4 regions of the Bacillus siamensis genome follow, and region 1 is predicted to be linked to each of the others. Evidence: riboswitches for the same ligand, from Rfam matches in the RefSeq annotation. Region 1 holds a riboswitch; each other region holds the start of a gene.
The links. Region 1 has a riboswitch for S-adenosylmethionine ahead of metE (5-methyltetrahydropteroyltriglutamate--homocysteine S-methyltransferase). Riboswitches for the same ligand answer to the same signal wherever they lie in the genome.

Region 1 (7,406 bases):
CTTACATTTAAAAGGTGCCGGCGATTTCAGAGCTTTTTATCATATGGCGAAATGCCATGCTGCATTAAACCATGATATGACGGCCGTCGCTTACGCCAAAAAATCCGTGAAATTTAATCCTCAATTTAAACCTGCACAAGAACTTCTGACACAATTAAAAAAGGATCAGCGGACAAACGCCTGATCCTTTTTTTGTTCCGTTAAGATAATCGAATAATGTTCAACGCCGCACCGGCACTTCCTCCGAGCAATGCCGCCTCACCTAATAATCCGAACAGCTGAAGCTGGATGGTGCTGCCTGCTGTCAAATTCACAATGAAGGAGTTGTTGAAGTTTGCCAATGACACGGCAGGTGCAATAATTGAACTTGCAGGCGGGGCGCCGTTAATCAGGACCCGTGAACTTACAAGCAGGCCGGCTGCTAAATTAATCTGGTAGGAGATATAGTACCGCCCTGCCGGCGCAACGGTAAACATAGTATTAGCAGCATTAGCCGTAATATCTGCGGAAAGGTTTTGATCATTCGGCAAGGAAATGGCTGTGCCGCCGATAACAACAGCGACAACACCGCCGCCCGTATTACTTGCAAATCCGGAAGTCGCCGTTAAACTTGTTCCGGTGACACCCGCAGCGCCGGTGGCTCCAGTGATACCAGTGGGTCCAGTCAGTCCGGTGGCTCCGGCAGCACCAGTGCTGCCTGTGGGCCCGGGGACCCCTGTAGCTCCAGTAATTCCTATCGGTCCATTTTCTCCAGTAGTGCCAGTGACCCCGGTAATCCCGGTCGGTCCAGTCGGCCCCGCCAGTGCAGAGATATTTGAGATACTGTCCAATTTTGAGCCGAGAAGAAGCTCCTGTTTCATTAAGCTGTCAAGCGTATCACGGACGCTCTCATTCAAGTTCAAAATATCTGCAAGACTTGACGGCGGCCCTGTTAATCCGGGAATCGTTCCGAGCGCATATTGGATTTTTTCTCCTTCCGCATTCAGAATATGTACCATTCCCAGCTCTTCCATAGCAATTGATGAAAGAAGAAGGTCTATGGTATCGTCTCTGGAATGGGTCACGACAGGGGTGATGTTTGGTAAATTAGGCTGTGACACAATGTCCCTCCTTATGAGTTGACAGAAAATGTCTTCATTACGTATAAAGTCCCCGAAAAAAAGCGTAAAGCAGTACTGTATCAATATATTCACTTGTGCTGTCCATTTTTCTGAAAGAATGACCTTAATGAATCAATTGCGTTCACGAAAAATAAACCTGCGTTGTGAGCAGGTTATTCTGGATTAATATACTTTTTTGCGGGCGGAAGTTTTCCAGACGTCAAAGGGCGCGGTATGATCGGAGAAGCTGAGATGATAAAAAGGAATTGATCTCTCCGTCCGCTGTTTCTTGATTTCATCATATATGAAGGTGTCATCAAAGCCTGCGTCAGAAGCATCTGAGTGGCTGGATGCGTAATATACCGCTTTTGGCCTCGCCCAATAAATGGCGCCTAAACACATAGGGCAGGGTTCACAGCTTGTGTAAATCACACAATCATCAAGCTGATATGTTTGAAGCGTCCGGCACGCATTCCGGATCGCCGTTACTTCAGCATGGGCTGTCGGATCGTTGCTGGAGGTCACATTGTTCTGCCCTTCGGCGATAATGACGCCGTTTTTAACGATGACGCAGCCAAAAGGCCCTCCGCCTTCATCCACGCTCTCAACTCCCAGCGTGACCGCCCTCTTTAAAAATGAAATATGCTGATTCATCTCAAATCCCCCTCGGTTGATCGATTACTTTAACTATAGCGGAAGATACATCTTAAAACATTGGCAAATCAGTCAAAATAACAGCCGGAAATGGGATCATATATATAAAGAAAGCTTTGTCTATATATCTTGTGCATATCCTGCAAAAACTCTCTTTTTCATTTCCAGTTTTCTGTATAAAAGGGCAAGAAGCATAGAGGGGATCGTACAAACAATCATTCCGATAAAGGCGTACCGGGGTTCAATTTCATATAAAAAACCTCCGAAAACAGTAAATACCGCAGTGCTCCAGCTGAGCGCAAGCGCTGAATATATGCCTTGGGCTTTCGGGACTTGCGCAGGGGAAATATGTTTAATTAAATATTTCATAAATGCATAGTGTCCCATCGCGAATGAACAGGCATGCAGCGTCTGCGCGAGGCAGAAAATGATGACATGCGGAAAGGCAAATACGAGTATCCAGCGTACGGTTGCACCAAGCGCAGCCAAAGCGAGCAAAGCACCAGCCGTAAATTGATGAAAACATCGGTCAGCGATTGCAAAGAAAATGATCTCCGCAATAACGGCGATGTTGATGATGATTCCGATTGCATATGCGGGTGCATGGATTTCCTGCAAAAAGAGATAACCGTAATTGTAATAAGACGCATGTGCCGCCTGCAGCAAGATAACGATTGCGAGCACCAGACCGAAATGTTTGATGCGGAATAAGGCAAGCATGCCCTCTTTTTTTGTACAATCTGTTTCCGGCCGTTTTGAAAGAACAGCGGGCGCATGCATAAAGCTGAGGCATACGAATATCAGAGTGCCCAAAAGCAGTGCCCATAAAATCACTTGATCTCCAAATATACCTGTAAAGACGGACAGGATGACGCCGGCTGAAACAAATCCGGCGGACCCCCATTGCCGGCTGGTTCCGTAATCTCTTAATTCATTATGCTGTACCAAAACGCCGCAAGCGCTGTCCAAAGCAGGCATCAAAGCCGGATAAAACACATGCAGCCCTAATGTGACAAGAAGCAGGCTTTGAAAAGAGTCAGCCGGAATATAACATAAAAGCGCAAGAAGCGTACCGATTCTGGCTCCGTTCAATATGGCTCTGCTGCTGAATTTTCCAGATAAATAAGGAAAGAAAAGCAATGTGGAAATACCTCTTGCCGCCAGACCTAAGCTCATAATGAAACTGGCTTCGGATACGGAAACCCCTTTTATATGAACCATCCATCCCGTCCAATAGGGCAGAAAAATCCCCCATGTCATAAAAAAGCTAAAAAAATGCAGACTCATCCAGCGATATGCGTTCATTCCCGTTCCTCCTTTTCATTGGCATGTTATCATGTAAAACGTAAAGATAATATGAGATATCTCATATATTTCGGGGTGGACGATGGAAATTTATAAAGGTGAGAAAAAACGGCATCAGATAGAAAAACACTCAATCGCGCATTTATTTTCTTTTCCCGCTGAAGAGTATATGGAAGTGCGGGAATATCAGCGGGATGAATGGATGATTCAAGAGGGCATGAGGCCGGATTTCCTGTTTTACGTGATTGAAGGAAAAGCGAAAATATATGTAACCCATCAAAACGGAAAAGTATCGTTAATTAATTTTATCAACAAAAATGATTACATCGGAGAGATGGAACTATTACATGAAGTATATTACACAAAAGGCATTCAGGCCTCAGCGAAGACTGTTTGTTTCGCTCTGCCAATTTGCCGCTGCCGCGCGCAATTGCTGCAGGATGCGAATTTTCTGCGTGAATTGGCTAAGTTTTTAAGTGATAAGGCAACGCTTATGGCTTCAAAGTATTCACAAAGTCTGGCGTTCCCGGTTGAAAACCGGCTTGCTGATTTTATTTTGCAGACGGCGTATGAAGGATTTTATAAAGAGAAGCACGTAACGGTTTGTGATTATTTAGGTGTATCTTACCGTCATCTCTTGCATGTGCTGACGCAATTCTGCCAAAAAGGGTATTTGCAGAAAGAAGGGCGGGGCTATCAAATTAAGCAGCATGATTCACTGAGTGAACTTGCAGAGGCGCTGAAGAATAAGTAACATGCTCAAAAAAACAGCCATCCGCACATTAGGGATGGCTGTTTTCATTATACAAGCTGAGCTTGTTTTTTTCGCGCCTGTTTCGCAGCGTCGACCATATTTTTTAATGCCGCAACGGTTTCTTCCTGCTGTCTTGTTTTCAGCCCGCAGTCCGGGTTTACCCAGAAGCGGTCTGTCGGACACACTTCAAGCGCATCATCGATAATTTGATAGATTTCTTCAGTAGCCGGCACGCGCGGGCTGTGAATGTCGTATACACCGAGTCCGAGGCCTTTCACGTAAGGATGATCTTTCAGATATTCTAAGAATCCTCCGTGGCTTCGGCTGTGTTCGATTGTGATGACATCAGCGTCAAGGTCATTGATCGTATCGACAATATCTTCAAAGTTGCTGTAACACATATGCGTATGAATCTGCGTCTCATTTTTCACAGAAGACGTCGTTAATCGGAAAGCTTCTGCGGCCCAAGTTAAATATTCATCCCAATCCTGCGTTTTTAACGGCAGGCCTTCACGGAGCGCGGGTTCATCCACTTGGATAATCTGAATACCGGCATCTTCAAGCGCTTTTACTTCTTTTCTGAGGGCAAGCCCGATCTGGAAGGCGATTTCTTTTCTTGAAATATCCACGCGCGGGAATGACCAGTTTAAAATGGTGACAGGTCCCGTCAGCATGCCTTTCATGTGCTTTTCTGTCAGCGATTGGGCGTAGACCGTATCTTTTACCGTCATCGGTTCGATAAATTCGACATCTCCGAAAATGACAGGCGGACGTACGCAGCGTGAACCGTAAGACTGCACCCATGCATATTTCGTAAAGGCGAACCCGGCCAGTTTTTCACCGAAGTATTCGACCATGTCCGTCCGTTCAAATTCTCCGTGAACGAGCACGTCTAAGCCGATTTCTTCCTGAATGTCAACCCAGCGCTTCGTTTCCGCATTAATAAATGCTTGGTACTGTTCATCCGTCCATTCTTTTTTCCGCCATTTTTGCCGTGCGCTCCGCACTTCAGCAGATTGAGGGAAGCTTCCGATTGTCGTTGTCGGCAGAAGGGGAAGACCGAGTGATTCATTTTGCAGCGCCAATCGTTCTTCAAAGCTTGCAGGGCGGGAGAAATCTTTTTCTGTCAGCTGATTCAATTCTTCTTTTTGAGCTGAGTTCGCTCCTGTTGCGAATGCTTTCAAAGCTTTAAGTGCCGCTTTTGACTCTTCAATCAGCTCACTGACGGCCGCTTTGCCGGACAGAAGTCCTTCTTTTAAGACGCTGAGTTCCGCCAGTTTTTCTTTAGCGTATGACAGGCCGTTCAGCAAATCCTTTTCAAGATGCTCGTCAGGGTGTTTCGCCACCGGCACGTGCAGAAGGCTGCTTGAAGGCTGAATCCATAACTCCTCAACATCAGCGTGGCTGAGGATATCCAAAGCCGCATCAAGGCGTTCTTCAACATCGATTTTCCAAATGTTTCGGCCGTCGATCACACCGGCTGCCAGCACTTTATCTTTCGGGAAGCCATGCTTTTTCAATTGCTCAAGGTTTCTGCCTTTATCATGCACGAAATCAAGCCCGATTCCCTGTACAGGATACGAAACGAGTTCTTCATATGCATCAACCGAATCGAAGTATGTCTGCAGGAGGACATTCAGCCCTGAAAGCTCTTTTGTAATAGATTCATAGAGTTCTTTTGCGGCGCGGACATCTTCAGCTGAGGCTGTCACAAGGGCTGGCTCATCAATCTGAACCCATTTGACGCCTTCTGCTTCAAGCTCTTTCAGCAGCTGTACATAAAGAGGAACAAGGCGCTTTTGAATCGCTTTCGCCTCTGATTCTTCGTATCCTTTCGCAAGTGTGACGAATGTATACGGACCGACAATGACAGGTTTCGTTTCCGCTCCGAATTCTTCTTTGATCCGGCGGTAGTCGTCAAGCTGTTTGTTTCTCGTCAGACGGAATTCAATGCTTTCGTCATATTCAGGAACGATGTAATGGTAGTTGGTGTTGAACCATTTTGTCATTTCACTGGAAACGGCGTCTTTAACACCGCGGGCAATCGCGAAATATGTATCAACGGGATCCGTGATGCTGCGGAATCTTTCCGGAATCCAGTTAAAGCTGACGGCTGTATCAAGCACATGGTCATAATGAGTAAAATCAGAGACCGGCACGATATCGATATTTTGGTCAAGCTGTGTTTTGACAGCTGATAAGAATAAACTGTCAAGCTCTTTAAGAAACGTTTCTTTATCAGTGTTTCCTTTCCAATAAGCCTCAAGCGCTTTTTTCCATTCTCTGTTCAAGCCGATTCTCGGAAAACCGAGATTTGAAGTTTTGATTGTAGTCATTAAGTCTCCTCCTTTAAGTGAGATGTAACAAAAAAGCCTCTTTCTCATGAGAGAAAGAGGCTTTAACATCAAAATGTAAGCCTCTCTTATCTCTCAGATCACGTCTGATGGAATTAGCACCGTGCCTTAGGAGACAATCGTCTCGGCGCAAAAATCACGCGCCCCATTTCACAATGGAATTACGGTCGGTTGCTGTTGGGGTCAAAAGGCCAATCCCTCGCCCAACTCTCGATAAGAGAAAATATTTCAATTTTTTTGAAAAGTTACATCATTTGTTGGTTATCTTATCAGCTTATTCAGATCACTGTCAATAGAAAATCTCACATTTTGAAAATTGGTGATGTTGACAAGCGGATCAATCATTATATGAGAAAAATATCAGAAAGACAGCAGCTGTGCCTGTTCGGCTCTTTCCATGAGCACATCAGGTGCGTCTAAATACAGAAATCCGTTCCCGGCCAATGTTTTGGCGATGCCCAAAGGAAGAGTCCGCCGCACAAGCTGGGCATAAATTTCGGCTTCAGAAAGCGTCCGCTGAAACGAGTCCTGTTCAAGCCCTTTTATTAAGGCCAGCGCTCCGCTCACGTGCGGGGCGGCCATTGAAGTGCCCGTCAGCTTCCCGTATTTATGGTTGGGAAGGGTGGAGAGAATGTTTTCTCCGGGCGCCACGAGGTCGATTTCTTTATTTGCGTTTGAAAATTCTGACGATTTACGGGCGATTGAGACTGATCCGACGGCGATCACTTCGTTGTAAGCGGCCGGATACGACAGTTCTTCTGTCCGCTCGTCTCCGTCACCTTCATTTCCTGCTGCGCAAACGACCAGTACACCGCTTTTTACCGCATTTGTGACGGCTTCTTTCAGTTCAGGCACATCGTTCGGCCCGCCGAGTGACATGGAAATAATGTCCGCCTTTTGTTCAACGGCGTAGTTGATGCCGTTGATGATCCATTCGTATTTGCCGCTGCCGTTTTGACCGCCTAGAACTTTAACGATTAAAAGGCTCGCTTCCGGCGCAACACCTGAAATTCCGCCGTTTGAATCATTGGCCGCAATCGTTCCGGAAACATGTGTCCCGTGGCCGTTGTAATCGGAAATCGCGTCTTCTTTGCCTTCGTCATCATCGGTGAAGTTTTTTCCGCCGATAACCCGGTCTTTCAAATCAGGATGATTAATGTCGCAGCCTGTATCAAGCACCGCGATTTTAATATCCTTTCCTTTAAACCCTTTTGCCCACAATTCTGGCGCCTTAATCAC
Region 2 (7,406 bases), 1.8 Mb from region 1:
TTCCTTTTTATTTGATCCGTTTGATCCGCAGGCGGCCAAAACTCCCGCGAACACAAGCAGCAGCGCACTTAGTACAATCTTTTTCAATGTAAATCCTCCCTTATCTTTTGTCTATTATATTTGTAATCACATCACCGATGATTTGAATGATAAAGACGATGATGAGTATAAATACAGTTGCTACAAACGTTACATCCGTATTATTGGACTGGTACCCCTCTACATATGCAAGGTTTCCGAGTCCGCCTGAGCCGATGGCGCCGGCAATGGCGGTAGATCCGATCAGGGCGATGGCTGTAACGGTGATGCCCGAAATTAACGCAGGCATTGATTCAGGAATCAGCACTTTGAAGATAATCGTCGATGTCTTTGCTCCCATTGATCTGGCAGCTTCGATGACTCCTTTATCGACCTCACGCAGCGCAATTTCAACAAGCCGGGCATAAAACGGCGCGGAGCCGATAATCAGCGCAGGCAATGCGGCGTTCGGCCCTAAAATCGAGCCGACTAAAATCTTAGTAAAGCCGAGAAGCAGAATAATTAAAATAAGAAACGGAATAGACCTGAAAATATTAACGACCGCCGCAATCACGGTGTTAATGATTTTATTTTCCCATAAGCTTCCCTTGCCCGTTAAAAAGAGCAGAAGACCGAGTATCGCTCCGATGACAAATGAAAAGACTAAGGCGATGACCGTCATATAAAGGGTCTCGTATGTGGCCGTCCACAGCTCGGTTAAATCAACGTTCGGGAACCATTTTTCAAACATTTGTGATCACCTCTGCTTCTACCTGTTTGTCTTTGATGAACCGGATCACGTTTTCTACTTCTTTTTCCTGACCGTCAATATGGATGAATAAAGAACCGTAGGCTCCGTCCTTCGTCTGTGAGATTTTCCCCTGCAGAATATTGACGTCCACCTCAAAGTTTCGGATCATCTCCGTAATGAGGGGCTGCTCGGCGGCCTGCCCGACAAATGAAAGCTGAATCGTTTTTCCTGTCGCGGTTTCCTGCAGAAAATGCTGGATGGTTTCTTTCGTCTCCTCCGGTTCTGTCACCTGCTGAACGAAACGCTTGGTCATCGGTTCGCGCGGGTTTCTGAAAACTTGGAGCACTTCGCCTTCTTCAACGACTTTCCCGTTTTCCATAACGGCGACTCTGTTGCAGATTTTTCGGATGACGTGCATTTCATGGGTAATGAGCACGATCGTCAGACCGAGTCTGTCATTTATATCGGATAAAAGATCCAAAATTGAATCGGTCGTCTGCGGGTCGAGCGCTGATGTCGCTTCATCGCACAGAAGGACTTTCGGATTATTGGCGAGCGCCCGGGCGATGCCGACACGCTGCTTTTGACCGCCGCTCAGCTGTGACGGATAAGACTTTTCTTTCCCCTCTAATCCGACCAGTTTAATCAGCTCATCGGCGCGGCGGACCCGTTCGCTTTTTTTCACACCGGCGATTTCCAGCGGAAACATAATGTTCTCCCGGACGGTGCGCGACCACAAAAGGTTAAAATGCTGGAAAATCATGCTGATTTCCTGACGCGCTTTTCTCAGCCCGCGGCTGCTTACTTTATTTAATTCCGTCCCTGCAACTTCCACGATGCCTGACGTCGGCTTTTCAAGGCCGTTCAAAAGACGGATTAAGGAACTTTTACCAGCTCCGCTATATCCTATAATTCCAAATATTTCGCCCTTTTTGATATCAAGAGTGACATCTTGGACAGCATTGACATCCCCATGCTTCGCTTTATAAATTTTTGAAACATTTTGAAGATGGATCAAAGCAATCACCTGCCTTACACTATTCTAAGAAATCTTCCGGTTTTCTACGCAAAAGAAAAGCCTTTCTGCAAAAATGAGCAGAAAGGCTTATTGAAAAAGGCCTTTCTCTCATCTTTCAAAGCAGACCGCTTTGAGTGAATTGGCACCATTTCAACATCGTTGATGGTTGCCGGGCTTCATAGGGCACTTCCCTCCACCTCTCTTGATAAGAGAAAACATATCGTATTTTCGTCCGGAAATTCTTACTGTAGAATAGCACGGCGAATGATAAAAAGTCAATAAAATAAATAATGGAAGCTATTGTCACATAGTAGATTGGCAGTTTACGGCTGTTTGCTGATCGTCTGAAAAAATCCGTTTGTCAGCCAGAGGATGGCCTCCAGCTTCAGCAGGGCCCGGAATGATCCTTTCACTTTGAGTTTTCCGCTTTGGATGAGCTTCTGCAAAGAGACATCACCGTGCAGGAGATGGATGATTTCCGCCTGGTTTCCGTAAAAGGTCAAATTAGATTTTTCCTTTGAAACTGACGTTTTTCTCATTTCTCCCTGTCCGTTAATTGAGACCGTTAAGGCTTCTTTTTCTCCCTGGAATGTAATCAGCAGCGTTGAGGCGTTTAATAGCGGTTTCAAAAACAGATGCTGTCCGTCATTCTCCAAAACTTCTATTTTCTCCACTCGTATAACCTCCCGTTTTAATGGCCATACATACACTTTCTCTTTTTAACGGACAGAACCCTTTATAAACCGCACGACATTTTCCTGTAAAAATTGTCACATCGGGAACGTTTGCGATGTTTTTTGTTTAATCAGCTCATATAAATAGGAAACGGAGCGGAAGGCGTATCCTTTCTCAACAAGTTCTCCGCCTTTAAACAGCAAAAAGCACGGAACGCTTTCAATCTGATAGGCTTTGGCGAATGCGGGGGAATAATTCACGTTGTTTTTATAGAAGGCGGTGCCGGGCAGCATTTCTTCGACGACAGAAAGCATCTTGGACGCCAGCTGGCATGTGCCGCAAAACGGGGTGTACAAATACAGGAGATAGACGTCATCCTGAATCAATTCGAGTTCATTTTCTTGGAGTTCTTTCATTTTGATTATCACCTCAGGTCGTTCTTTTTCAAAAATACAGGGTCTGCATCAAGGCCGGCTCTGATCAGCACAGATGCGAGATGATGGCCCGGGCACGACTCGACTTGCCTGTATGTTCTGTCTATATAGATATGGCGCGCTTCGGGAAGCTCCCGTTTCAGCTGTTTTCTTAATTTTTCTCCGGATTCATCTGCGTCCGTTAATATAAAGACGTCTCTGTCAAACAGGCGGTCCGCCAAATCTTCCAGTTCGGTTTGGCCGATCGTCCCGTTTGTACAGACGATTTCCGCGGGTTCGATGAGCACTTCTCTGACTTTGATTTTATCCGATTTCCCTTCTACGATGATCACCTTTTCATCTTCGTTGTTCATAAGCATCACCTGCCGATTGTTTTAGCGTCAGATTAAAAAAGAAGGCAGTGAAATTCACCGCCAACTGTTAACACCAGCCGTTCTCATAATCGCAATCCACATATTTCGGATCACTGCCGTTTATGACATCGGCTGTTTTATAAAATTTTTGATTCTCAAATGAAAAGCCCTGTTTGAGCTCGTACTGGTTCATGCCTGTCATCTCGCCGATGGCTTCATTTTCATGAAACAAGGAAAACCTGCCGTTTTGAAAGCGGCCCGTGACGTTTTCCGTCACATCGACCTTTTGTTTATCAAAAGCCATATTAGACACCTCCCGTTACAGATAGAATGTCCAAATGGCCCTTTTGCTATCCGATCAGTCTTCCTGTGTCATTTCGTCATATTGCTCGGAAGTCATGAGGTTTTCGATTTCTTCAGCATCAGCCGGTTCTACGACGATCATCCACGCTTTTTCATATGGAGACTCGTTTACGAATTCAGGGCTGTCATCAAGGTCTTCGTTCACTTCCGTCACCGTTCCGTTAATCGGTGCGTACAATTCGGATACGGTTTTGACGGATTCTACGCTGCCGAATGGCTCGTCCGCTTTAATTTCAGCGCCGACTTCCGGAAGCTCGACAAATACGATATCGCCAAGTTCGGCTTGCGCGAAATGTGTAATCCCGATACGGGCTTTTCCGTCCTCAACTTTGACCCATTCGTGCTCTTTGGAATAACGCATATCTTTCGGTGTGCTCATCTAAATCCCTCCAATTTTTTCTTATAATAAGAAGATACCATAATTCTTAGAACGCGGCATTACATCCAATATTTTTCGAATTGGTCTTCTTTGAAGCCGACGGTGACTTTTTCGCCGTCTGTCGTAATCGGGCGTTTCAGGAGCATACCGTCAGATGCCAGAAGGTCAAGCTGTTCATCCTCTGACATGTGATACAGTTTTTCCTTTAGGTTCAGCTCGCGGTATTTCATGCCGCTCGTGTTGAAAAACTTTCTCAGCTCAAGTCCGCTCTTTTCATAGAGGTCTTTAATTTCTTCTTTCGACGGAGTTTCCTCCACAATATGTATTTCGTTTATTTCCTTACCGCGGTCTTCCAGCCATTTTTTCGCATTACGGCACGTTCCGCATTTAGGGTACCAGTAAAAATTTAACGACATCTTCTTCACCCCTTGTAAATGATCGTCGTTATTTTAACACAATCACTTGTAAAAACCTATAACGTTGCTTCATGAAAAAGCGCTCCGGATGAAGGAGCGCTTACAGCATGTGATCAGACGATATATTTTTCTTCACGGAAGACAGCGGCAGCCGCTTCACGTTTTTTCCGGATCAGATTTTTCGGTGTCAGGCGCGTCAGTTTGCGCAGCACGGAAAGCATCATGCGGAGGGAATCTCCTTCCTCCATGGCGATCAGTGATTCTTTGGCATGCGCTTCAATATTCTGAAGGGCTTCCTGGGCAAAGATCTCCGTATATAACAGCTTTTGCGCGGCTTTTTCGGCACCGTCCGCCGCAATCGCTTTTTCCGTTCTGAGGACGGCAGATTCCAAAGCGTACACCGCGCTGACGATATCAGCGATGTTCACCATGATTTCCTGCTCGCCTTCGATCTCTTTTCCGTATTTCTGCGCCGCGAGCCCCGCTGTCAAGAGGGCGATCTTTTTCGCCTGTCTGACAATGTATTTCTCCTGTTCAAGAGGCTCTGAGCCCGGCTCTTCAGGCATCAGCATCATGAGCTCTTCCTGGAGCGCCTTCGCTTTTTCAAAGAGCGGAAGCTGCCCTTTTACGGCTTTTTTCAGGAACGTGCTCGTTACGATCAGGCGGTTGATTTCATTTGTGCCTTCAAAAATTCTGTTGATTCGCGAGTCACGGTAGGCGCGCTCCACTTCATATTCCTGCATAAACCCGTAACCGCCGTGAATTTGAACGCCTTCGTCGGCAATGTAATCAAGCGTTTCAGATCCGCACATTTTGTTGAGCGAGCATTCAATCGCGTACTCGGCGATTGACTTTGCGACTTCGCGTCCGTCTTTTTGCGCTTCTTCCGTCAGCCGGCTCATATTATCTTCGAACAAGCCCACTGTTCTGTATACAGAGCTCTCCATGGCGTAAAGCCGTGCCGACATTGTCGCAAGCTTTTCCTGAGTGAGCGTGAAGCTTGAAATCGGCGTTTTAAATTGCCGGCGCTGGTTTGCGTAAGCGGCAGACAGCTCAATCACCCGTTTAGAAGCGCCGATTGTGCCGACGGCAAGCTTGTAGCGTCCGATATTCAGGATATTAAAGGCGATGACATGGCCTTTTCCGATTTCGCCAAGAAGGTTCTCTTTCGGCACTTCCGCCTGATCTAAAATCAGCGTTCTCGTCGATGAACCTTTAATCCCCATTTTTTTCTCTTCAGGGCCTGTTGACACGCCCGGATAATTTTTCTCTACGATAAATGCGGAAAACTTATCTCCGTCCACTTTTGCGTAGACGACAAAGACATCTGCAAAGGCGGAGTTAGTAATCCATTGTTTTTCTCCGTTGAGAATATAATGTGTGCCCGCTTCATTCAAAACGGCCGTTGTTTTCGCGCCGAGGGCATCTGAACCTGAACCGGGCTCAGTTAAGGCGTATGCCGCGATTCTTTGTCCTGAAGCCAAGTCCGGCAAATAGGTTTTTTTCTGTTCTTCCGTTCCGAAGAACACGATCGGCAATGAGCCGATACCGACGTGAGCGCCGTAAGATAGCGAAAAGCTGCCGGCACGCGAAAATTTTTCCGTAATGAAGGCTGAACTGATTTTATCCAAGCCGATGCCTCCATACTCTTCAGGCACGTCTGCTCCGAGGAGGCCCAAGTCTCCGGCTTTTCTGAGCAGTCTGACTGAATGCTCAAACTGATGGTTTTCAATTTCATCAATATAAGGAAGCACATCGTTTACGACATAGTCTTCTGTCGTTTTGCCGATCATTTTATGTTCGTCTGTAAAGTCCTCCGGAGTGAATATTTGATCATATCCCGTCTCCTCAATCAGAAAGCTGCCGCCTTTTTTGACGTTGACCGTTTCCTGTTTCATATTCGTTTCCCCCTTTTGTTTAAATGAGCTCAAATACGCCGGCAGCGCCCATGCCGCCTCCGATGCACATCGTCACCACGCCGAATTGCTCGTTTCTTCGTTTCATTTCATGTATGAGTGACAGGGTCAGCTTCGTCCCCGTGCAGCCGAGCGGATGTCCGAGCGCGATGGCGCCCCCATTGACGTTCACCTTTTCTTCATCTATTCCCAGTGATCTGATAACTTGAATGGCCTGTGAAGCAAAGGCCTCATTCAATTCAAAAAGCCCGATATCCTGTAATTCGAGTCCGGCAAGCTTGAGCGCCCGCGGAATGGCTTCGATCGGACCGATCCCCATGACCTCAGGGGGAACGCCGCCTACGGCAAAGGAACGGAATTTGACTAGCGGCGTCAATCCGAGCGACGAAGCTTTTTCGCGATCCATCAGCATGACAGCAGCCGCGCCGTCACTCGTTTGTGAAGAGTTCCCGGCCGTCACGGTTCCCGTTTTAGAAAAAGCCGGACGGAGCTTTGCCAATACGTCCGCCGATGTGCCGGGGCGCACGCCTTCATCTTGAGAAAAGGTAAATTGTTTTTTCCGCGGCTTATGGTCATCCCCGACTTCTGTCAGCGATACTTCAACCGGCACGATTTCGTCATTAAATTTCCCTTCTTTAAGGGCTTTTGCGGCATTCTGATGGCTGCGGACGGCAAATGCATCCTGGTCTTCTCTGGATACGCCGTATGTTTCGGCGACCTGCTCGGCCGTATGCCCCATGCTCATGTAATACTCAGGCGCATGCTCCGCCAAAGCGATATTCGGGCGGGTCACATGCCCCATCATCGGAACTTGCGACATGGATTCCGCACCGCCGGCGATGACGGTGTCGCCCGCGCCGATCATAATTTTTTCCGCGCCGTAAGCAATGGATTGGAGTCCGGAAGAGCAGTAGCGGTTCACCGTAATGGCCGGCACCGTATGAGGAAGCCCCGCCAGCGCACCGATATTCCGCGCCATATTTAATCCTTGTTCGGCTTCTGGTGTTGCACATCCGATAATTAAGTCATCGATGTTTCCTTCATATCCGCCTGCCCGTTTCAGCGTTTCTTTCACACAAAGCG
Region 3 (7,406 bases), 1.6 Mb from region 1:
GCATCCGCTCGGCCCGAGAAAGGAGATGAAATCCCCTTTTTCAATATGAAAATGTATATCTTTCACGGCGGTTGTTCTTTCTTTCAGCGAGAAATAAGTATGTGTTACATGATCCACTTGTAAAAAAGACATTCATGTTCCTCCTATTGTTCTGAGGTGGCTTTTTTGGCGATTTTTGTGTTGACGAGTTTGCTGTACGGAATATGTTTCGGGAGCTCTCCGGCTTCATCCATAATCGATTGGAGCTGTTCCCATTCATCCTCTTGCAGAACAGGGTCTGAAGAGAATGATTTTTGTTTTTTATAGCGTTCTATTGATGTTTCAATAATGGCCGGATCGGTATCGGCAAATTCCTTTTGAATCGTTTTTGCGATGTCTTTGGCCGGGTGGCTTTCCACCCATTGCTGGGCGCGGTAAATGGCGCGGGTGAATTTTTCCGCCGTTTTTTCATTGTTTTTTAAATAGCTTTCTTTTGCCATAAAAGTTGTGTAAGGCACTTGGCCGGAAGCTTCCCCGAAGGATGCGACGATATGGCCGATACCTTCTTTTTCAAATTGGGATGCCGTCGGTTCAAACAGCTGCACATAATCACCGGTGCCGGATGCAAATGCGTTGGAAATGTTGGCGAAATCAATGTTTTGAATCAGGTTGATGTCTTTTTTCGGCTGTATGTGATGTTTTTTCAGGACGTACTCACCGGCCATTTGAGGCATGCCGCCTTTTCGCTGGCCGAGAAATGTTTTTCCTTTTAAATCGTCCCACTTGAATGATGTCTCATCCTTCCGCGCCACGAGAAATGTGCCGTCTGTCTGCGTCAGCTGCGCGAAGTTGATGATAGGATCTTTAGCTCCTTGCGCTTCCACGTAAATGGATGTTTCAGAACCGACCAGCGCGATGTCAGAGCCGTTTGACAAAAGCGATGTCATCGTTTTGTCTCCGCCCCATGTTGTTTGAAGAGACACTTGAAGCCCTTCTTTTTTAAAGAAACCCTTCGCTTCAGCGACATACATAGGCGTATAGAAGATGGAGTGTGTGACTTCCGCCACCTTCACCTTCGTCAGACTTTCTTCCTGTCTGCAGGCCGGAAGAATGAGCAGGAAAAAGGCGCATATGACAAAGATGCAGCTCGTTTTGAGCCATTTGTTCACGTTGTAACCTCCTTGTATTAAGCGTTAAAATAACCTTTTTTGCTTTACATATCGTATGATGGGTATAAAAAATGTGTGAGTGCCCATATTCAGGTTGGGAAAGAATAAAAAAACTGATGATGAAGGAGGCTCATTTGCTTTGCTGGTTGAAAAGAGAAGGTTTCCGTCTCCGAGCCCGCATGTCCGGCTCTTTGCGGTGTGCTATGAGTCAGAAGGGCTGAAGGTAAAGGGGCTCCTTGCCGAGCCTGCGGCGCCGGGAACATACGACGGTTTTTTATATTTGCGCGGCGGCATAAAAAATGTCGGCATGGTCCGCCCGGGAAGAATCGTTCAGTTTGCTTCCCAAGGCTTTGTCGTGTTTGCACCTTATTACAGAGGCAATCAGGGCGGCGAGGGAAATGAAGATTTTGCGGGAGAGGACAGAGAGGACGCGTTTTCCGCTTTCCGCCTGCTTCGGGATCACCCGAACGTCAGGGAAGGCCGGGTTCATATTTTCGGGTTTTCCCGAGGCGGCATCATGGGGCTTTTGACTGCGATCGAGATGGGGCATCAGGCGGCTTCGCTCGTCTCTTGGGGCGGTGTGAGTGATATGGTGCTTACTTATGAAGAGCGGAAGGATATGCGGCGGATGATGAAGCGGGTGATCGGCGGCACGCCGAAAAAGGTGCCGGATGAATACAGATGGCGTTCGCCGTTTGAAAAAGCAGACCGTATTCAAGCGCCTGTGCTGCTCATCCACGGCGAGAATGACGAAAATGTTTCGATCGAACATGCCCGGATAATTGAGGACAGGCTGAAAGAGGCGGGAAAACCGGTGGAAACCTGGTATTACAGCGGTTTTACGCATTATTTTCCGCCGCAGGAAAACAGGCGCATTGTCCGGCGTCTGGCGGAATGGATGAAGACAAGGTAAGATAACGGATTTATGATATGATAATAAAGAAAAAGAGAATGAAAGGGGATTTTCATTTTGGGAATGCCTGTTGAATTTAATACAATGATTGTGACAAAAGGCAATGAAAAACGGATAGAGGAAAATATCTTTTTATTGGAAAAAGAGGGCTACCGCGTTTATCCTCTTGATATTCCGATGGACGTGCGCAAAACAAAAAACGGCGAGAAATCCGGAACCGGCGAAGTCCAAAAGCTCGAATGGGCGAACGGCCGGACGAGCATTACATACAGACTCACTTCGCTTCATTCGACTAACTGAAAAAACAAAAGCCGAGGGCAGCAGCGCCCTTGGCTTTTTTGATTAAACGAGAGGCCCGCCGGCTTTGGCGATCGAGTCTGCATGAGAAAACTTTTTAAAGTTTTCTTTAAACTCATTGGCTAAAAACAGCGCCTTTTCGTTGTATGCTTTTTTATCGCTCCATGTGTTTTCAGGCTGAAGAACCTCATCCGGAACGCCCGGAACGTGAACGGGACTGTGCAGGCCGAAAATGCTGTCAGCCGTCATATTTGTCTGATCAAGCGTGCCGTCAATTGCGGCTTTTACCATCGCTCTTGTATACGAAAGTTTCATCCGCTCTCCGACTCCGTACCCTCCGCCGGTCCAGCCTGTGTTGACCAGGAAGACTTGAGCGCCGTGCTCGTCGATTTTATGCCCGAGCATTTCGGCATAGACGTGAGCCGGAAGCGGCAGGAAAGGTGAACCGAAGCACGTGGAGAAAGTCGTTTGCGGAGATGTCACGCCGCGCTCGGTTCCCGCGAGTTTGCTGGTGTACCCGCTTAAGAAATGATACATCGCCTGTTCCTTCGTCAGTTTGCTGATCGGAGGGAGCACCCCGAACGCGTCCGCCGTTAAAAAGACGATCGCCTGCGGATGGCCGGCAATGCTCGGCTGCACGATATTGCCGATCATCTCAATCGGATACGCGGCTCTTGTGTTTTCCGTGTAGAAGGAATTGTCGTAATCCGCCTCACCCGTTTTTTCATCAAGCACAACATTCTCAAGAACAGACCCAAAGCGGATCGCACGAAAAATCTGCGGTTCTTTTTCTTCGCTCAGGTTGATACATTTAGCATAACATCCGCCTTCAATGTTAAACACGCCGGAGTCTGACCAGCCGTGCTCGTCATCGCCGATCAGTTTCCGGTCTTCATCGGCCGAAAGCGTCGTTTTCCCTGTGCCGGAAAGACCGAAGAACAAGGCGACATCACCTTTTTCACCGACGTTGGCTGAGCAGTGCATCGGCAGAATATCTTGCTGGGGAAGAAGGAAGTTCATAATGGAGAAAATTGATTTTTTCATTTCTCCGGCGTATTCGGTGCCGCCGATTAAAATGACGCGCTTTTCGAAAGATACAATGATAAATGTTTCCGAATGCGTGCCGTCCGTCTCCGGATCCGCTTTAAAATGCGGAGCTGAGAGAATGGTAAACGGCTGTGCTTTCGGGTCCCTTTCAGCCGTCTCCGGTCTGATAAACAGCTGGCGCGCGAACAGGTTGTGCCATGCAAATTCATTTACGACTGTAATCGGCAGTCTGTATTTTTCATCCGCGCCTGCGAATCCTTCAAAAACAAACAGTTCATCTCTCTGTTTTAAGTAGCTGACGACTTTGGCGTACAGCTTTTCAAACGCCTCTTCAGAAATGGGCTGGTTCACCGCGCCCCAATCAATTTGATTTTCTGTGCTTTTTTCACGAACGATAAATTTATCTTTAGGTGATCGCCCCGTATATGCACCGGTAGTGGCACGTACGGCGCCCGTAGATGTCAGTGTGCCTTCATTTCGGGTGATCACTTTTTCGGTAAGTTTTGGCGCCGATAAATTATGATGCACATTTGGACTTGCGAGTAATGCTTGAAGATCTGCAGTTAAATCAACTAATTTCATAAAACCCTTCCTTTGCCGGTTTATTTTTATTTCGCTGAATGTGGAATTAGTATAACACATATATAAAAATAGTCTATACTGTTTATTGTTTTTTGTTTGTGTTTTTCCATTGCTTCCTGAAATAAAGGCGCGTAATCGCTTTAATTCATATTGACACTTTCCGCCCTTTTACGATAAGATATTTCATTGAGCGGATACTCTTATCCCGAGCTGGCGGAGGGACAGGCCCGATGAAGCCCAGCAACCGGTTTCTCTGTAAAAAAGCAGGTGAATACACTGTGGGAAACCAAGGTGCTAACCTGATGCAAGGTTTAATATTTCCTTGAGCGATAAGAGTGAAAGGCACACAGACCAAACCCTTTCCTCGAGTGGAAAAGGTTTTTTTATTTCATAAAATATGCCAATTAACATTCTCTGATATAGTATGACATTGTATTAAGAGGGAGCGAGTTCCGTATCATATGAGAAGGTCTTTCAAAAGATCTTTTTTCAGGAGGAAAAGTGAATGAGTAAAAACCGTCGATTATTTACATCTGAATCTGTTACCGAGGGTCATCCGGATAAAATCTGTGACCAAATTTCTGACAGCATCTTAGATGAGATTTTAAAAAAAGACCCGAACGCGCGCGTAGCCTGTGAAACATCTGTAACGACAGGCCTTGTGCTGGTAAGCGGAGAGATTACAACATCAACATACGTTGACATTCCGAAAACAGTCCGTGAAACGATTAAAGAAATCGGCTACACACGGGCAAAATACGGATTTGATGCGGAGACTTGCGCTGTTTTAACATCAATTGATGAACAGTCTGCGGATATCGCGATGGGTGTCGATCAGGCTCTTGAAGCGCGTGAAGGCACAATGAGCGATGCTGAAATCGAAGCTATCGGAGCAGGTGACCAAGGCCTGATGTTCGGTTATGCGTGTAACGAAACGAAAGAGCTTATGCCGCTTCCGATCTCTTTGGCGCATAAATTGGCCCGCCGTTTGAGCGAAGTCCGCAAAGAAGACATTCTTCCGTACCTTCGCCCTGACGGAAAAACGCAAGTTACCGTTGAATATGATGAAAACAACAAGCCGGTCCGCATCGACGCGATCGTCATCTCAACTCAGCACCATCCGGAAATTACGCTTGAGCAGATTCAGCGCAATCTGAAAGAGCATGTCATTAACCCTGTCGTGCCTGAGGAACTGATTGATGACGAAACAAAATACTTCATCAACCCTACGGGACGTTTCGTAATCGGCGGTCCTCAAGGCGATGCGGGACTTACCGGCCGTAAAATCATCGTTGACACATACGGCGGATATGCACGCCACGGCGGCGGTGCATTCTCCGGTAAGGATGCGACGAAAGTAGACCGTTCAGCGGCTTACGCTGCGAGATACGTAGCGAAAAACATCGTGGCTGCAGGACTTGCTGATTCTTGTGAAGTGCAGCTTGCATACGCAATCGGCGTGGCACAGCCTGTATCTATTTCCATCAATACATTTGATACAGGAAAAGCTTCTGAAGAGAAACTGATCGAAGTCGTACGGAATAACTTCGACCTGAGACCTGCCGGCATTATTAAAATGCTTGATTTGCGCCGTCCGATCTATAAGCAGACTGCCGCTTACGGCCACTTCGGACGTCACGATGTGGATCTTCCTTGGGAGCGTACTGACAAGGCGGATGCGCTTCGCAAAGAAGCACTAGGAGAATAATTTTATAGCCGCTTATTTAAGCGGCTTTCCCTTTTTGCAGATGCTGCCATGCTTATTTTTTACATAGCGTGAAACCAATGGCGTAACAAAGCGTCTATAAAAAGGGGGTCCAATTAGAAAATTACACTTATGGAGGCTATACTATGTGTGGATTTGTCGGTGTTTTTAATAAGCATCCATTAACTCAAACCGCAGATCAAGAAGAGCTAATCAAACAAATGAACCAAATGATCGTTCACCGCGGTCCTGACAGCGATGGGTATTATCATGATGAGCACGTCGGATTCGGCTTCAGACGGCTCAGTATTATTGACGTAGAAAACGGCGGACAGCCTTTATCATATGAAGATGAGAAATATTGGATCATTTTTAACGGCGAAATCTATAACTACATTGAATTGAGAGAAGAGCTTGAAGCGAAAGGCTACACTTTCAATACAGATTCCGATACAGAGGTGCTCCTTGCGACATACCGTCATTATAAAGAAGAAGCCGCTTCAAAGCTTCGCGGAATGTTTGCGTTTTTAATCTGGAACAAAACTGACCGTGTCATGTACGGCGCGAGAGACCCGTTCGGCATTAAACCGCTGTATTACACAACCATCGGGGACAAAGTGTATTTTGCATCTGAAAGAAAAAGTTTAATGGCCGCTCAAAACGGTATTGATCTCGATAAAGCTTCTTTACAGCAATATATGTCTTTCCAATTCGTCCCTGAACCGGGCACGCTTGATGCTGAAGTGAAAAAAGTCGAGCCGGGCAGCCAGTTTACGATCCGCCCGGAAGGCGAAATCGCGTTTAAAACGTATTTCAAAGCGAACTTTAAGCCCGTTCAGTCCGATGAAGATAAATTGGTGAAAGAAGTCAGAGACGCAATCTTTGACTCTGTCAAAGTCCACATGAGAAGTGACGTTCCTGTCGGCTCGTTTCTATCCGGCGGCATCGACTCTTCTTTTATCGTCTCAGTTGCGAAAGAATTTCACCCGAACCTTAAAACATTTTCTGTCGGCTTTGAACAGCAGGGCTTCAGTGAGGTTGACGTAGCGAAGGAAACAGCTGCGGCGCTCGGGATTGAAAATATCAGCAAAGTCATTTCTCCTGAGGAGTATATGAACGAGCTTCCGAAAATCGTTTGGCACTTTGATGACCCGCTTGCAGATCCGGCGGCGATTCCTTTGTATTTTGTCGCGAAAGAAGCGAAAAAGCATGTAACGGTTGCGTTATCCGGGGAAGGCGCGGACGAGCTGTTCGGCGGGTACAATATTTACCGCGAACCGCTGTCGCTTAAACCGTTTGAACGCATTCCGTCCGGTCTGAAAAAAATGCTTCTTCATGTGGCGTCCGTCATGCCGGAAGGAATGAGAGGAAAAAGCCTCTTAGTCCGCGGCTGCACACCGCTTGAGGACCGTTATATCGGGAATGCGAAGATTTTTGAAGAGCCTGTGAAAAAACAGCTGCTCAAACATTACAACCCTGAGCTTTCATACCGTGATGTTACGAAGCCGTACTTTACGGAAAGCCGTTCATACAGCGACATTAATAAAATGCAGTATGTCGACATTCACACGTGGATGCGCGGCGACATCCTGTTAAAGGCTGACAAAATGACGATGGCCAATTCATTGGAGCTGCGCGTGCCGTTCCTTGATAAAGTCGTGTTTGACGTGGCTTCTAAAATTCCGGATGAACTGAAAACGAAAAACGGTACGAC
Region 4 (7,406 bases), 730 kb from region 1:
ACGGTTATATACGAAAGGGTTTTATTTGAAATCCAAAGAAGGGGATGTTTCGTTAAGTAAGAACGATATCTTTCGTATGTTTGGGGTTGAAGAGAGGCAGGGCGGCAAATCTTAATGAACGGGAAGAGAAGAACTCTCTTCCCGCTATTCACGGCAGCTGTTATTCTTTTTCCAGCATGGAAGTCAGCCATTCTCTTAATGCAGTTTTCTGTACATACCGCTTTCCGTTTCTGGTGATATGCGGAATGTCGGAAGTGTCAGGCACGATTTGTTTTGCTTCTTCCTTAGTCACGCCTAAATAATAGCCAATATAATAGTGTAAGTCTTTTTCTTTGATGAGAATTTGGTCAGTGTGTTCATGAGGATCAGGTGATTTAAAGTTTTTTAATCCGTCTCCTATGAAATATCCGGCTAAAGCGATGCCAATGCCGGTAATGATATCCATACAGCAAACCTCCAATAAAAGTCATTATGTTTTATACGGTCAAATCCGCCGAAAGGATTCACCTTCAGTAAGACCGGGGGAGCTTATTTTTGCTTTCCGATCTTTTCCACCTGCACCTTTCCGGAGAAGAAAACAGCGCCTCCGCCCATATCTGCAAGCCGATCGGGAGTGAGTGAATTGACCAGCTGTTTTTTATCATCCGCGTCGGCCCAAAGACCTTGGCTGACTGCAACGCCGGGAAGCACCTGTTCGCCGACTGAAGCTGTCAATTCACATTCGCCGCGGTTGTTCCAAATTCTCACGGTTTCTCCGTCTTCGATGTTCCGGCGCTCAGCATCTTTTGTATGAATAAAAAGCTTTGGCGCTTTTTCCAGTTTTACGTGTTTTTCATTATTCGAAAATGTCGAGTTTAAAAAGTTATGATTCGGTCCCGGGACAAATAACAGCGGGAAATCATCATCGCTTTCAAGAGGGATGTGCGTCGGCAGCGCCGGATAACCGTCTTGTTTCATCTTTTCAGAATATAACTCAATTTTTCCGCTCGGCGTCTTGAGCTTGCCCGGAAAAAGCGTTTTTTTCCGGTTGGCTCTCATGAAAGAATGGGATGAAAGCGAATCGTAATCAATATCCTCGATATACGGATTGGCGGGAAAGTCCAGCGCCTGTCTGATTAATTTTTCATCGGAATCCTGAAGCTCCTGCTCGGTAAAGCCCATCGCCCCGGCAAGCAAACGGAACACTTCCGTATTCGATTTGCTGTCCCCATATGGTTCGATCACCGGTTTTTGCAGCTGAATAAAATGGTGCCAGTAAGACGTGTAAAAATCCGTGTTTTCAAAAGCGGATGCAGCAGGGAGCACGATATCCGCATATTTGGCGGTTTCCGTTAAAAACAGATCGTGAACGACTGTAAATAAATCGTCCCGCTGCAGGCCTTTTCTGACTTTATTCGCTTCCGGCGCAACTACCGCGGGATTGGTTCCGTAAATAAACAAGGAACGCACGGGCGGTTTTGTTTCTAAAAGAACGCTTCCGAGCCTGTTCATATTAAATGATCTTGGCTTCCTGCCGTAAAGCAGATCAGGCCGCTGGAGCGCTTGTCTGTTATAGTTTAATACCGCGCTGTTGTGCTTGATTGCGCCTCCCCCGGTGCGGAGCCACTGTCCTGTCACAGCCGGAAGGCAGGCGACGGTGCGGACGATCATACCGCCATTGTCATGGTGCTGAATGCCGTTTCCGATTCTGATAAGGGAAGGGGAGGTTTCCCCGTACATTCTCGCAAGGCGTCTGATATCGTCTGCTTTAACGCCTGTCATAACAGAAACCGTTTCCGGATCATACTGTTTGACATGCGCTTTTAATTCTTCACTGCCTTCGGTGTATTCTGTGAGAAATGCTTCATCGTGAAGGTTCTCGGCAAATAAAACATGCATGATACCGAGAGCGAGTGCGGCATCTGTGCCGGGGCGAATGGGAATAAACCAATCGGCAAGCCGGCCTATTTGGTTCTTATGTACATCGATAACGACAATTTTAGCTCCTTTTTTCCGGGCTTTTTGAGCAATCATGACCTGATGCATATTCGTGCTGACGGCATTGATTCCCCAAAAAATAAAGAGCTTTGCATGTATGGTCTCTTCCGGATCAGTACCTGCGCCTTCTCCCATTGTATAGTTATAGCCCTCAGATCCGGCTTTGCTGCAGATCGTCCGTTCGAGCTGGCTCGCCCCGAGTCGGTGGAAAAAACGGCGGTCCATTCCCTCTGCCGCCAGTTTTCCCATATTACCGTAAAAGCTGTACGGGAGAATGCTTTCCGCTCCTTCTTCGGCAATAAGCTCTTTCCAGCGCGCACTGATCGTATTGATTGCTTCGTCCCATGAAATAGGCGCAAACACGGCTTCACCTTTTTCGCCGATCCGTTTTAACGGGACGGTTAAACGTTTTTCATCATAAATGCGCTCAGCCATGTGTCTGACTTTGTTGCAAATATTCCCTGATGTGACGGGGTGATCCGGGTCTCCCTGAATGTTAACGATTTTTCCGTCCTTTTTTGTCACAAGTAAGCCGCATTGATCGGGACAGTCCAGTGAGCACACCGACTTAAAGACCCCGTTTGGCTGTTTTGCAGCAGAATTCATAGCCCATTTCTCCTCTTTTTTTATATTGTAAGCATTATAACATTTCGAAATAGATCGTCAATTCAGAAAAAAAGTGTTGACATCACGGAAAGACTTATCTATGATGAGTTTATTCTTTTAAAAGCCTGACAATTTCATCATTTTATTTTCTATCAAGAGAGGTGGAGGGACTGGCCCTATGAAACCTCGGCAACATTTATTGTGCCAATTCCAGCAAGCGTATGCTTGAAAGATAGGAAAGAATGGTCTATACATATTTGTGCGCTTCAAGCGGATAAAGACGGTATATGAATCTCTTTCCTTCTTCGGGGAAAGAGATTTTTTTGTGAAAAAATTTATGTGAAAAGGATGTTTTGCACCATGACGGTTTTAATTACCGCACCCTATCACGACGAGGGGCTGAAGGAGCTGACAGATCTGTTCGGGCGGACTGTGCACCTGCCGTGGAAGAAGCACGGCCGGGCCTATCGGGAAGATGAATTAATCCAGATGATTCAAGAGACAAACGCGTCGGGGCTTATTACCGAACTTGATGAGGTATCAGAGCGAGTGATTGATATATTGCCGGATTCCGCTTTTATCGGCGTCTGCAGAGGGATGCCGTCTAATGTGGATATCACGGCGGCGACTAAAAGAAAAATCCCTGTCTTTTATACACCGGCCCGCAATGCCCAGGCTGTTGCTGAAATGTTTATCGGAAATGTCATTTCGTTTTTGCGCCACACGTATTCTTCTCATCAGTGGCTGAAGGACGGGAAGTGGAATGGTGATTATTTGCAGGCTTACGTCAAATTCAGGGGAAATGAGCTGACGGGGAAAACAGTCGGCCTTATCGGTTTCGGAGCTGTCGGACAGAGAATCGCCCGGCTATTGACGGCTTTTGACTGCAAGGTGCTGTACTATGACCCCTTTGTCAATCATGAGAACCGGGAGTATGAAAAAACGACGATTGAACGGGTATTTTCTGAAAGTGATATTGTCTCCGTTCATTTGCCGCGCATCGAAGAAACCATCGGCCTGATCGGCGCCCGGCATTTTCAATTGATGAAGCAAGAAGCTGTTTTTGTCAATACATCAAGAGCGGCGGTTACAGACAGAAAAGAGCTGCTGCGGGTGCTGAAAGAACGGCGGATTAAAGGAGCGATTCTTGACGTGTTTTATCATGAACCGCCTGAATCTTCTGATTATGAATTGATCTCTTTGCCGAATGTGTTAGCGACTCCCCATTTAGCGGGCGCAACATTTGAAGTGGAAGATCATCATGTGAAGATTTTAAATGAAGCGCTTTTCAAATGGAAACAAGATCAAACCTGCTCAATACGTGAACTTTATAACAAAAGAGAACTTGAAACGGAAGGAGGAGGCTGTAATGGCTGAACAAAAAGGCTACCTTGTATTTGACATCGGGACGGGGAATGCGCGAGTCGCGGTCGTGACTGCCGGCGGCGAAGTGATCGCGCTTGAAAGGGAAGACATTGAATATGTGACGGATCCGCTTTATCCGGACGGACGATATTTCTCACCGGAAGGGTTATGGAAGCAAATCAGCGCTATGGCAAGGAAGGTTATTGCCAAAAGCCCACATATTACATTAATCGGAATCACCTCTACAAGCCAGAGGCAGGGAATTGTTCTAATCAATAAAGGTAAAAAGGCATTTCTCGGTTTGCCCAACATTGATAACAGAGGCCGTGAATGGGAAGACGGGATTGAGACAAAAGAAGAAGTGCAGCAGCAAACCGGACGTCTTCCGAGCGCTTTATTTTCCGCCATGAAACTTGTCGGATTAAAAGCTAGACAGCCGTCTTTATGGAAAGAAGTGAAGTACATCACAAGCATCAGTGACTGGGTGACATTTGAGCTGAGCGGTATTTTAAGCTATGAACCGTCACAGGCCGCTGAAACACTGCTGTTTGACGTAAGGAAAAAGGCGTGGTCAGAGAAATTATGCAGCATCTTCGGGGTGCCTTCTGCCATTCTTCCTTCACTCGTCCGATCTGGGACGGTTGTCGGAATGTTAACGTTTAAGAAAGCGGCGGTTCTCGGTCTTTCTGAAAGAGTGCCTGTAATTGCAGGCGGGGGAGACACACAGCTTGCCATCAAAAGTGCAGATGCAAAGCCCGGAGATATCGTCATCGTATCCGGCACAACGACGCCGATTACAAAGATAACAGCGGAGACCGGAACCGAAAGTTTAGAGAATGCATGGCTGAATTGCCATACAGAAGAAGGTCAATGGCTTCTTGAAACGAATCCGGGTGTAACGGGACTCAATTATCAAAAATTAAAATCCATTTTTTATCCGAATGAATCCTACAGCGTCATGGAACGGGAAATCGCCAGTCTGCCGAAACATGATCAAGCTTGTGTTTCAGCGTTAGGCTCCTATTTATCGTCTGAGAAAAACGCACTCGCAAAAGGCGGATTTATTTTTGATGCCCCGCTGTCCCAAAGTTTAAGCCGAGCGCATTTTGTCAAAGCCGCTCTGATGGAAATCGCTTTTTCAATCAAATGGAACTATGAGGCGTTAACAGAGGTGACTTCCTTTTCACAAAATGAAGTGAAGGTGTGCGGCGGCGGTTTCCAAAGTGATGCGTTGACACAGTTTCTTGCTAACCTTCTGCAAAAGAAGATTTATAAGAGAGAAGGCTTCAGCCAGGCATCCGTAATGGGGGCGGCGATGATCTGCAACGAAGCTCTCGGTGTGAAAGAAGAACTTTCGAACCGCATAAAGGTAATTGAACCGGAATCAGATCAGACGGATCTCTTCCTATATGAAGAATGGAAACAGACGCAAAAATTATTTGCGCATTTTCAGCCCAGCGGTGAAAGCCTGACTTGGGGATGAGATGACAACATGAAAGATTGCTGAGGAGGAACAAAAAATGCTTAATAAAATAGGAATTCCGAAACAGCTTGCCTGGGGATTTTTAGGGGTCGTGCTGTTTATGATGGGGGACGGCCTTGAACAAGGCTGGCTCAGCCCGTTTTTAGTTGAAAACGGCTTGACGGTACAGCAATCAGCATCCCTGTTTACGGTTTACGGTATTGCTCTCGCTGTGGCGTCTTGGTTTTCAGGCGTCTGTCTCGAAGCCTTCGGCGCAAAGCGGACGATGTTTATGGGGCTGTTATTTTATGTTATCGGAACAGCCGCGTTTATCGCATACGGATTTGAAAATCTTAATTTGCCGGTGATGTATGTCACGTATTTTATTAAAGGGCTGGGCTATCCGCTGTTTGCCTATTCTTTTTTGACATGGGTGATTTACCGGTCGCCGAAAAGCAAGCTCAGTACGGCGGTCGGCTGGTTCTGGATTGCTTATTGCTGCGGCATGTTTGTATTCGGAGCCTGGTATTCTAGCTGGGCCATCAAATCTTTCGGCTATTTGAATACGCTGTGGAGTTCGATTTTTTGGGTATGCCTCGGCGCGTTTTTTGCTTTGATTTTAAATAGGGACCGCTTTGAAAAGAAAAAAGCAAGTAAACAGGAAAAGGTGCAGGAATTAATGAAAGGAATCACCATCCTTGCTGAAAATCCGCGTGTGCTTTCAGGGGGGATTGTTCGGATCATCAACAGTATCGGAACATACGGATTTCCGGTATTTCTCCCAATGCATATGGCGCAGCACGGCATTTCTACAAATGTATGGCTGCAGATTTGGGGCACGATCTTTCTTGGCAATATCGTCTTTAACTTAATCTTCGGTGCAGTCGGCGATGCGTTCGGCTGGAAAAAGACTGTCATGTGGTTTGGGGGAGCGGGCTGCGGCATTTTTACCCTTTTATTATATTATGCTCCTGTTGTATCACATGGGAACTTGCTTTTCGTCAGCATTGTCGGCTTTATTTGGGGAGGGCTTCTGGCCGGATTCGTTCCGATCGGAGCTATCGTGCCGACAGCGGCGGGCAGCGATAAAGGTGCTGCCATGTCTGTGTTAAATCTGGCCGCGGGCCTGTCGGCATTTGTCGGACCCGCGCTTGCCTGGGCGTTTATCGGGCTTGTCGGCGCACAAGGCGTAGTATGGATTTTCGCAGCGCTCTATTTCGCAAGTGCAATCCTGACAAATCAAATTAAAATACCTGAAGAGAAAACGGCAAAACACGATAAATCATTGCCTGAATATGCTTCTTAACAGAAACGCCCTGAAGGCTCGGGGCGTTTTTTACAGCTTCTGAAGAAACCCGGCAAAGCGCTGAATTTGTTCACGTAACGATTGTTTGTTTTCGTGAAATTGTTTGAAACGATGTCCGTTTGCGCCGGACGGATGGGGGAAGCCTTCCAAAATGAATGCATGATTCATCCTCCCCTTCTTCTTCAGCATGCAGCAGGCGGATTCTGCTGCTTTACCGAGAGGGACGAGCAGAATGTCCTTTTTCATCATTTCTATTTCGTCCGGAAAATATTTCAGCGCATAACGGCTGAGAAGGCCTGACCTGCTGATGGGCGGCCGATGTCCCGTATAGTTTTTCTGTTGATAAAAAACAGGGTGTTTGATAACGGATGTCGTATGAAGCAGCTCCCGTTTTGAACCAAATAAACTGGATGAATTCTCAACTCGGAGGGCGGCCGGCAGACCGCATTCATTAAGCATTTCGATCATGTGCTGCCTCATGGAACCGGAAAGCCCGGCCGCTTTTTTTGTCTCATATGCTATCATCTCAAGAGATTCGCCGTTTTTTAAAAGCTGTGCCGCTGCTTTGTAAGCACGCTGCATCTGAAAAAAACCGGGTGTAATTCCGGAGATGACAACTGCAGCATGAGGGTTGATATACTCATTATGAGGCGAATAATACATATCCAGATCTCCGTCCTTTGCTAAATG

Region 2: linked by a shared signal. The riboswitch ahead of metN (methionine ABC transporter ATP-binding protein MetN) and the one ahead of metE (5-methyltetrahydropteroyltriglutamate--homocysteine S-methyltransferase) in region 1 are both predicted to bind S-adenosylmethionine.
Region 3: linked by a shared signal. The riboswitch ahead of metK (methionine adenosyltransferase) and the one ahead of metE (5-methyltetrahydropteroyltriglutamate--homocysteine S-methyltransferase) in region 1 are both predicted to bind S-adenosylmethionine.
Region 4: linked by a shared signal. The riboswitch ahead of ABDB98_RS09630 (2-hydroxyacid dehydrogenase) and the one ahead of metE (5-methyltetrahydropteroyltriglutamate--homocysteine S-methyltransferase) in region 1 are both predicted to bind S-adenosylmethionine.

Annotation. Positions count from the first base shown of each region.
Region 1 covers NZ_CP155579.1:1,280,409-1,287,814, forward strand. The annotation lists gene ABDB98_RS06815 (glycosyltransferase) at 1-184, shown strand, start outside; gene ABDB98_RS06820 (BclA C-terminal domain-containing protein) at 201-1,100, opposite strand; gene ABDB98_RS06825 (nucleoside deaminase) at 1,284-1,754, opposite strand; gene ABDB98_RS06830 (MFS transporter) at 1,875-3,059, opposite strand; gene yeiL (transcriptional regulator YeiL) at 3,142-3,813, shown strand; gene metE (5-methyltetrahydropteroyltriglutamate--homocysteine S-methyltransferase) at 3,861-6,149, opposite strand; SAM riboswitch class I at 6,233-6,387, opposite strand; gene ABDB98_RS06845 (S8 family peptidase) at 6,528-7,406, opposite strand, start outside.
Region 2 covers NZ_CP155579.1:3,122,817-3,130,222, forward strand. The annotation lists gene metQ (methionine ABC transporter substrate-binding lipoprotein MetQ) at 1-87, opposite strand, end outside; gene ABDB98_RS15425 (methionine ABC transporter permease) at 101-769, opposite strand; gene metN (methionine ABC transporter ATP-binding protein MetN) at 762-1,787, opposite strand; SAM riboswitch class I at 1,893-1,999, opposite strand; gene ABDB98_RS15435 (SCP2 sterol-binding domain-containing protein) at 2,111-2,461, opposite strand; gene ABDB98_RS15440 (thioredoxin family protein) at 2,558-2,878, opposite strand; gene ABDB98_RS15445 (toprim domain-containing protein) at 2,887-3,249, opposite strand; gene ABDB98_RS15450 (YusG family protein) at 3,317-3,553, opposite strand; gene gcvH (glycine cleavage system protein GcvH) at 3,608-3,991, opposite strand; gene ABDB98_RS15460 (arsenate reductase family protein) at 4,051-4,407, opposite strand; gene ABDB98_RS15465 (acyl-CoA dehydrogenase family protein) at 4,521-6,305, opposite strand; gene ABDB98_RS15470 (acetyl-CoA C-acetyltransferase) at 6,325-7,406, opposite strand, start outside.
Region 3 covers NZ_CP155579.1:2,861,967-2,869,372, reverse strand. The annotation lists gene ABDB98_RS14015 (ABC transporter ATP-binding protein) at 1-132, opposite strand, end outside; gene ABDB98_RS14010 (ABC transporter substrate-binding protein) at 144-1,148, opposite strand; gene ABDB98_RS14005 (alpha/beta hydrolase family protein) at 1,288-2,061, shown strand; gene ABDB98_RS14000 (DUF2584 domain-containing protein) at 2,119-2,361, shown strand; gene pckA (phosphoenolpyruvate carboxykinase (ATP)) at 2,404-3,987, opposite strand; SAM riboswitch class I at 4,185-4,323, shown strand; gene metK (methionine adenosyltransferase) at 4,493-5,695, shown strand; gene asnB (asparagine synthase (glutamine-hydrolyzing)) at 5,839-7,406, shown strand, end outside.
Region 4 covers NZ_CP155579.1:2,009,420-2,016,825, reverse strand. The annotation lists gene ABDB98_RS09645 (hypothetical protein) at 1-115, shown strand, start outside; gene ABDB98_RS09640 (hypothetical protein) at 161-445, opposite strand; gene ABDB98_RS09635 (molybdopterin oxidoreductase family protein) at 529-2,583, opposite strand; SAM riboswitch class I at 2,730-2,822, shown strand; gene ABDB98_RS09630 (2-hydroxyacid dehydrogenase) at 2,944-3,960, shown strand; gene ABDB98_RS09625 (FGGY-family carbohydrate kinase) at 3,953-5,431, shown strand; gene ABDB98_RS09620 (RbtT/DalT/CsbX family MFS transporter) at 5,469-6,716, shown strand; gene ABDB98_RS09615 (hypothetical protein) at 6,747-7,406, opposite strand, start outside.